DNA from 3 places in the Citrobacter freundii complex sp. 2025EL-00176 genome. Region 2 is predicted to be linked to each of the others. Evidence: predicted binding sites of a transcription regulator. Region 2 holds the regulator's gene; each other region holds the start of a gene.
What was found. Region 2 encodes Fur, which represses iron uptake genes when iron is present. Its sites were predicted from a motif close to ATAATAATGAGAACNACTATCAA; they were not measured.

Region 1 (2,272 bases), on a different contig from region 2:
TACACCGCTCCAGGCACCGGTATTGAAACCCATCACATCCGGGCTGCCCAGCGGGTTGCGCATCAGCGACTGAAATATTGCGCCGCTCACGCCCAGTGCCGCGCCAATCAATAGCGCCATAAGCACGCGTGGCAAGCGCCATTCGGTGACCACCAGCGTAATACTGCGCGGCGCATCGCCGAACAGAGCGGCAATAATTTGCTGAGTTTCCAGCGTAACGACCCCGCTACGCAGGCTCCACAATCCAACGACGAGACAACCTACAACCAGCAGCATGCTGCTGATGATCAGGCGACGTGAGCGATGCATCATGCGCCACCCCCGCGCGATTTACGGCGTACCAAAAAGATAAGCACGGGCGCCCCGATAAACGCGCTGACCACCGAAACACGCAGCTCACCGGGGACAATCACACGACCGATAATATCGGCAATTAACAGCAGAGAGGGGGTTGCCAGCAGAGTGACGGGCAGCGACCAGCGGTGATCCGCCCCCACCAGCCAGCGCGCCATATGCGGCATCATCAGGCCGATAAAGGCGATAGGGCCGACAATGGCGGTCGCACTACCGCACAGGACGGTAATCACCAGCAGGCCGATAAACTGCGTGCGAGCGACTTTACTGCCAAGCGCGGTAGCGGTGTCGCTGCCGAGACTCAGGCTATTCAGGGCACGGCTGAGGAACAATGCGACAGCAGCGGCAATCAGGACCGGCACCAGTACTACCTTCAGCGTTTGCAGGCTGCGGATATCCAGTGAACCGGCCTGCCAGAAACGCAACTGATCGTAGACGTCCGGGTTGAGGAGGGCGATGCCGGTGGATAGCCCTTCCAGCACTGCACCCAGCGCAACGCCCGCCAGCGTCAGTCGTACCGGGCTGAGCTGCCCGCCGCCCTGGCTGCCGGTAAATGCCACAATCAGCGAGGCGGCCAGCGCCCCGGAAAAAGCCATCAGCAACTGTTCCTGTGGGGAAGAGAAACCGAACAGCGACGCGCCCAGCACGATGGCGAAGCTGGCGCCAGAGTTAACGCCAAGGATCCCCGGATCGGCGAGCGGGTTACGCGTGAGCGTTTGCATTAATGCGCCTGCCAGACCCAGCGCGCCGCCGGCGAGCAGGCCTGCCAGCGTGCGTGGCAGTCGCGCGTCCAGCACGATGGTGCAATCCGCGCTTTGGCAACTGCCGGTGAGTGCATCCAGCACCACGGAGGCAGGCAGCGATTTTGCGCCAATAACCAGACTTAATACCGTGGTGAGTACAAGTAATAACAATAGTCCGGGCACGGCGAAGGCGCGTGTCGCGGAAACAGAGCATGACATATCAACTTCCCTGATAATGATAGTAATTATCGTTATCGATCTTATTTGGATATGTTAGCATGTGCAGCCATCGAATGGATATTGAAAAAGTACCTGGTAAGGCTCTGTAATGAATCGACAATCCTGGCTGCTTAATCTCAGCTTGTTAAAGACCCACCCTGCGTTTCGCGCCGTCTTCCTCGCTCGTTTTATTTCCATCGTCTCTTTGGGATTACTCGGTGTGGCGGTTCCGGTTCAGATCCAGATGATGACCCAGTCGACCTGGCAGGTAGGTTTGTCGGTGACGTTGACCGGTGGCGCGATGTTTATTGGCCTGATGGTTGGCGGCGTACTGGCCGATCGCTACGAGCGTAAAAAAGTGATCCTGTTGGCGCGTGGAACCTGTGGCGTCGGCTTTATTGGTTTGTGTCTGAACGCGTTGCTGCCCGAACCGTCGTTACTGGCGATTTATCTGCTTGGCTTATGGGACGGTTTCTTTGCCTCGCTGGGCGTGACTGCCTTGCTGGCAGCAACGCCGGCGTTGGTCGGGCGGGAAAACCTGATGCAGGCCGGGGCGATTACCATGCTGACGGTGCGTTTGGGTTCGGTCATTTCGCCGATGCTTGGCGGGGTGCTGCTGGCAACCGGTGGTGTGGCCTGGAACTACGGCCTGGCGGCGGCAGGCACGTTCATTACCTTACTGCCGTTGCTGAGCCTTCCCGCGTTACCTCCACCGCCCCAGCCGCGCGAGCATCCGCTGAAATCGCTGCTGGCAGCATTTCGCTTTTTGCTCGCCAGTCCGCTGATTGGCGGCATTGCGTTGCTCGGGGGCTTATTGACCATGGCGAGCGCCGTGCGCGTGCTGTATCCGGCGTTAGCGATTAACTGGCAGATGTCGAGCGCGCAAATTGGCCTGCTGTATGCAGCCATTCCTCTTGGCGCGGCGGTGGGCGCATTGACCAGCGGACAGCTGGCGC
Region 2 (2,272 bases):
ATCAGCCAGTAGGGCATGGGTCCCAATCAAAAACAGTCGCTCTTCAAGAATCGGTCTGGCGCTCCAGCGCAGGATCTTTTCTTTTTGAAACACGACAGCCAGATCAATCTGGCGGGTATTAATCATTCGTTCCAGGTTGCCAGAGAGACTTTCCACGACATGCAGGCGAACATCAGCATAGCTTTCCCGCATGGCGTGAATAAAAGGCATGCCGAGAACGGAAGCGGTACTGGGGGCCATACCGACGCTGACGTGTCCGGAAAGTCGGGCCTCGCGGGCGGCGAGGATTGCATCGTCTGCATGCCGGAGCGCCAGCTGCGCCTGGGAGTAAAAAGCCAGTCCGGCGCTGGTGGGCGTCACACCGCGCGAGGTGCGTTGTAGCAGGCGAATAGCAAGTTCATTTTCCAGACGCGTCATTTGCTGACTGAGCGCCGAAACGCCGATATTGAGATCGAGCGCCGCGCTACCCATGCTGCCGGTTTCTACAATACGCACAAAATAGCGTAGCTGGCGAAGTTCCATTTCAACTCTCCGGAAGGGCAATTGATTTTTACATTAAAGCAACATTGATGCAGAAGGAAGAGGGGGCTGGTCAAATTCAGCGCATAAAAAAAGCCAACCGGAAGGTTGGCTTTTCAGAAAGCGTCACATTATTTGCCGTCGTGCGCATGCTCATCTTCGCGGCAATCGCCTTCGGCGCAGTGGCCGTAAAGATAGAGGCTATGGTTGGTTAAGCGAATACCATGTTTAGCCGCAATCTCACGCTGACGCGCTTCAATGGATTCATCGCTGAACTCGACCACTTTGCCGCAGTCGAGGCAAATGAGGTGATCGTGGTGATGCTGTTGAGTTAGTTCGAAGACGGATTTACCACCTTCAAAATTATGGCGGGTCACGATACCGGCATCATCAAACTGGTTCAGCACACGATACACGGTCGCCAGACCAATTTCTTCACCCATATCGATCAGGCGTTTGTATAAGTCTTCCGCACTGACGTGATGGTTATCCGGTTCCTGAAGAACTTCCAGAATTTTTAAACGAGGAAGCGTTACTTTCAGGCCAGCCTTCTTTAATGCGGTATTATTGTCAGTCATGCGGAATCTGTCCTGTAGCTAAACGATTCACTTCATTAACAGAAGTGACAGAAATTGCACTTGAGAAATTGCATATCATTATAGAACTGCCATGGTTAAATGAAAACTGCAAGTCTCTGGCATATATTGTTAATCAAAACGTGGTATCGCCGACAAACACACTGCGCAACACCCGATTGGCATCCAGCCATTGTACAGGGTCACACGGAAAAGTTACAAATTTGTAGCAATTATTTTGATTGGTTTTATCTATTGATGCGGCGTAGATGACGATCTACGCCGCGCGAAATCAGGCATTGATGATTTCGTCGAGGTGCAGTTCTTCAGAGATCTGCTTAACCCATTTTTCTACGCGTTCTGCGGTCAACTCCGGCTGGCGATCTTCATCGATAGCCAGACCGACAAAGTGGTCGTCGTCAGCCAGTCCTTTGGACGCTTCAAAGTGATAACCCGCCGTTGGCCAGTGACCGACGATGGTGGCGCCGCGTGGCTCAATGATGTCGCGAATGGTGCCTAACGCATCGCAGAAATATTCTGCGTAATCTTCCTGGTCGCCGCAGCCGAACAATGCAACCAGTTTGCCGTTAAAATCAATGTCTTCGAGGGTAGGGAAGAAATCGTCCCAGTCACACTGCGCTTCACCGTAGTACCAGGTTGGAATCCCGAGCAGCAGAATGTCATACCCTTCCAGGTCTTCTTTGCTGCTTTTTGCAATGTCATGAACATCGGCAACGTCTTTACCAAGCTGTTTTTGAATCATTTTTGCGATGTTTTCGGTATTACCGGTGTCGCTGCCGAAAAAGATGCCAGTGATTGCCATGAGTAAAATAACCTCTTGAAACTTATTGAAATGGTGGTGGCGCATTGCCCACGGATAAGGGCAATCATAGCAGAACAGTCAGGCATGCGGAAACAGCAAACACGCGGGACTGCACTCTGTGCTACACGATTTATGATTTAGAGCAGAAATTCAGACTATGCCTGACCGCGCAATGTGGTGAGTTGGGTCATCAGCATCTCTTCGATGAGTTCACTGCGACTCATGTTGCGCGCCTCGGCCAGCTCGTTTAACGCGTCAACGGCATCAGCGTTCAGTTTCAGTTCGACACGCTTAAGCCCGCGAACTTTGTCACGTTTAAGCTGATTACGTTTATTTATACGTAACTGTTCATCAC
Region 3 (2,272 bases), 500 kb from region 2:
TCATCAACCCTGTTTTCGGTCCATTGATAGCGCACGCCGCCGCTGAGGGTAAAGATGTCGTTTATGTCATAGCTATTTTGCAGGAAAGGCGCGAAGTTGGTGATGCTGTAACCAGGATAACGTCCGGTAGTATAGGCGGTACGGTTGTCCATGCCGCCGGAGGGCAGAGAGTAAGCCAGATCGAAGAATTTCTGATTGGAGTCGAAGGTTTCATGATCGGCATCGATGCCCCATGTCAATTCCCAGTCATTCATCACCTGGCTGTTGAGGGTGATTTTTGCGCCAAACTGGTCGGTATCCTGCTGTGAGGCGGAGAAACTGGTGACCTTGCCTTTGCTCAATGTGGGGAAGGGGTAGAACTTAAGGGATTCGTCGCGGTAATAGATTTGACTGACCAGGTTCTGACCAAAGAAATCTGCATCTGAATATTGCAGGCTGATCAGATGGCGCTCGGTGCCGGGAATACGATCGGAGTTCAGTCCGCTGCTGGTATACGCTTTACCGTTTCCGGTCACGGCGGACATGTTCTCGCCGAGATCCAGCCCGTAATCGTCATCCCCCTGGCTCTTGTAATACTGGGTAACCAGTTGCAATTGACGGTTGTCATCCAGCTCAATCGTCCCGGTGCCCATCACGTCCAGACGATCGGAATGCTGCAGGCCGGTTTGGGTGTTATCCAGCAGCAGAGCATCGTGGTTGCCATCATACCAACCGCCAAACCGTTGATACGCGACGGACATACGACCGGATGCGCGATCGGTTCCTCCGCTCACCGCGGCGGCGACGCGTTCGTCATGATCGTTACTGTTATTAAACCCGCTTTTACTGCCCAGTTCGAGTTCGACTTCACGCTCAGGCTGACCTTTTTTGGTGACGATGTTGATCAAACCGCCGGTACTCCCTCCGCCATACAAGGATGTGGCGCCTGAGATGACTTCAATATGCGCAATATTAAACGGGTCAATGGAGTCAAGTTGCCGGCTGTCGGTGCGGGAAGAATTCAGACGGACGCCGTCTATCAATACGACTATGGCGCGACCGCGCATGTTCATGCCGTAGTTGGTTCGTCCCTGACTGCTGACATCAATTCCGGGGATTAACTGAGCAAGAACATCCTTGAACTCTTTGCCACCCTGAACTTGCTGTTCAATTTCGCTTCCTTCAATAACCCAGGTCGTTTGCGCCATTTCTGCCACGGTGCGTTGGCTACGGTTAGCGCTGACGATGAGATTCTCTTCCTCCGCCGCAATGGCCGGTAGGGTTAAAGATAATAAGAGCGGATTGAGCACCCAGAGACGCTTATGCATTTGTATTCCTTTTAAAAAAGTCGGTCTGTTTTTGTTATTGCGGTAGAGAAACCGATAGTTACATTGGGAAACAGGTGTTAAAACAAATGCGAATATTGCTGATAATAATTGTCGTTATCAATACATTTTTTAAAAAAGATCTGCTAATGCGATGAAAACAATAAGGAATGAAGGGGTATTGGTACAAATAAACCGAGGGCTTTTAGCCCCCGGCAGTGTCATCTGTTCGTGGAAGAGAGAGGAAAGGACTAAGCTTTGATGAGTTCGGGCCACAGCCGCAGGGTGGTATGTGCGATCTGCATCAGTTTCTCAAATGACGCACCTTCACGGGCGCTAATCGACATACCCTGTAAAATGCAGTTCAGATATTCGGCCAGCTTTTGCACGTCGCAGTGGGCCGGAATTTCGTCCCGCTGCTGGCGCTGACGAAGGAACTGGGTGAGCGTCTGTTCCTGCATCGCATGGCGTGATTTCACCGTGTGGGCGATCTCGCGGGAAGAGGCCGCCAGCGTAGCGGACGTATTAATCATAAAACATCCTGCCGGAGTATCTTTACTGGTAAAGCAGGTCGCTATGGCGGTGAAATAGTCTTCCAGTGCGGACTCCAGGCTTTTTTCCTCACAAAACAGCTGGGCTTCGTGTTTCGCCGCAAAGCGCGTGATATAGCGGTCCAGCACGGCACGAAACAACCCTTCCTTGTTGGTAAACTCCGCATACAGCGTGGGCGCTTTGGCACCGGTTGCTTCCACGAGATCGGCGAGCGATGTCGCTTCATATCCGTGCTGCCAGAAGAGTGTCATGGCCTTATCAAGCGCGGCTTCCCTGTCGAACACTTTTGGTCGGCCACGGCTTTTTTTTGCACAACCTGTCGTTTCAGTTGTCATGGCGCCGATGTACCTTAGTTGGGTTTATTGAATAACCATTATAAAAATATTCCCCCCCACACTCCAGCGGATTAGCGATAA

Region 1: a site for Fur is predicted at 1,327-1,349, ahead of fepD (Fe(3+)-siderophore ABC transporter permease). Genes of this name have one in related genera too.
Region 3: a site for Fur is predicted at 1,406-1,428, ahead of ACVXHP_RS02540 (TonB-dependent siderophore receptor). Genes of this name have one in related genera too.

The regions. Positions count from the first base shown of each region.
Region 1 covers NZ_JBRYHT010000010.1:121,462-123,733, forward strand. Annotated here, with positions in the region: gene fepG (iron-enterobactin ABC transporter permease) at 1-312, opposite strand, end outside; gene fepD (Fe(3+)-siderophore ABC transporter permease) at 309-1,316, opposite strand; gene entS (enterobactin transporter EntS) at 1,426-2,272, shown strand, end outside.
Region 2 covers NZ_JBRYHT010000001.1:17,470-19,741, forward strand. Annotated here, with positions in the region: gene tcuR (tricarballylate utilization LysR family transcriptional regulator TcuR) at 1-522, opposite strand, end outside; gene fur (ferric iron uptake transcriptional regulator) at 651-1,097, opposite strand; gene ACVXHP_RS00105 (ryhB-regulated fur leader peptide) at 1,090-1,176, opposite strand; gene fldA (flavodoxin FldA) at 1,387-1,917, opposite strand; gene ybfE (LexA regulated protein) at 2,073-2,272, opposite strand, start outside.
Region 3 covers NZ_JBRYHT010000001.1:514,928-517,199, forward strand. Annotated here, with positions in the region: gene ACVXHP_RS02540 (TonB-dependent siderophore receptor) at 1-1,307, opposite strand, end outside; gene comR (TetR family copper-responsive transcriptional repressor ComR) at 1,556-2,191, opposite strand.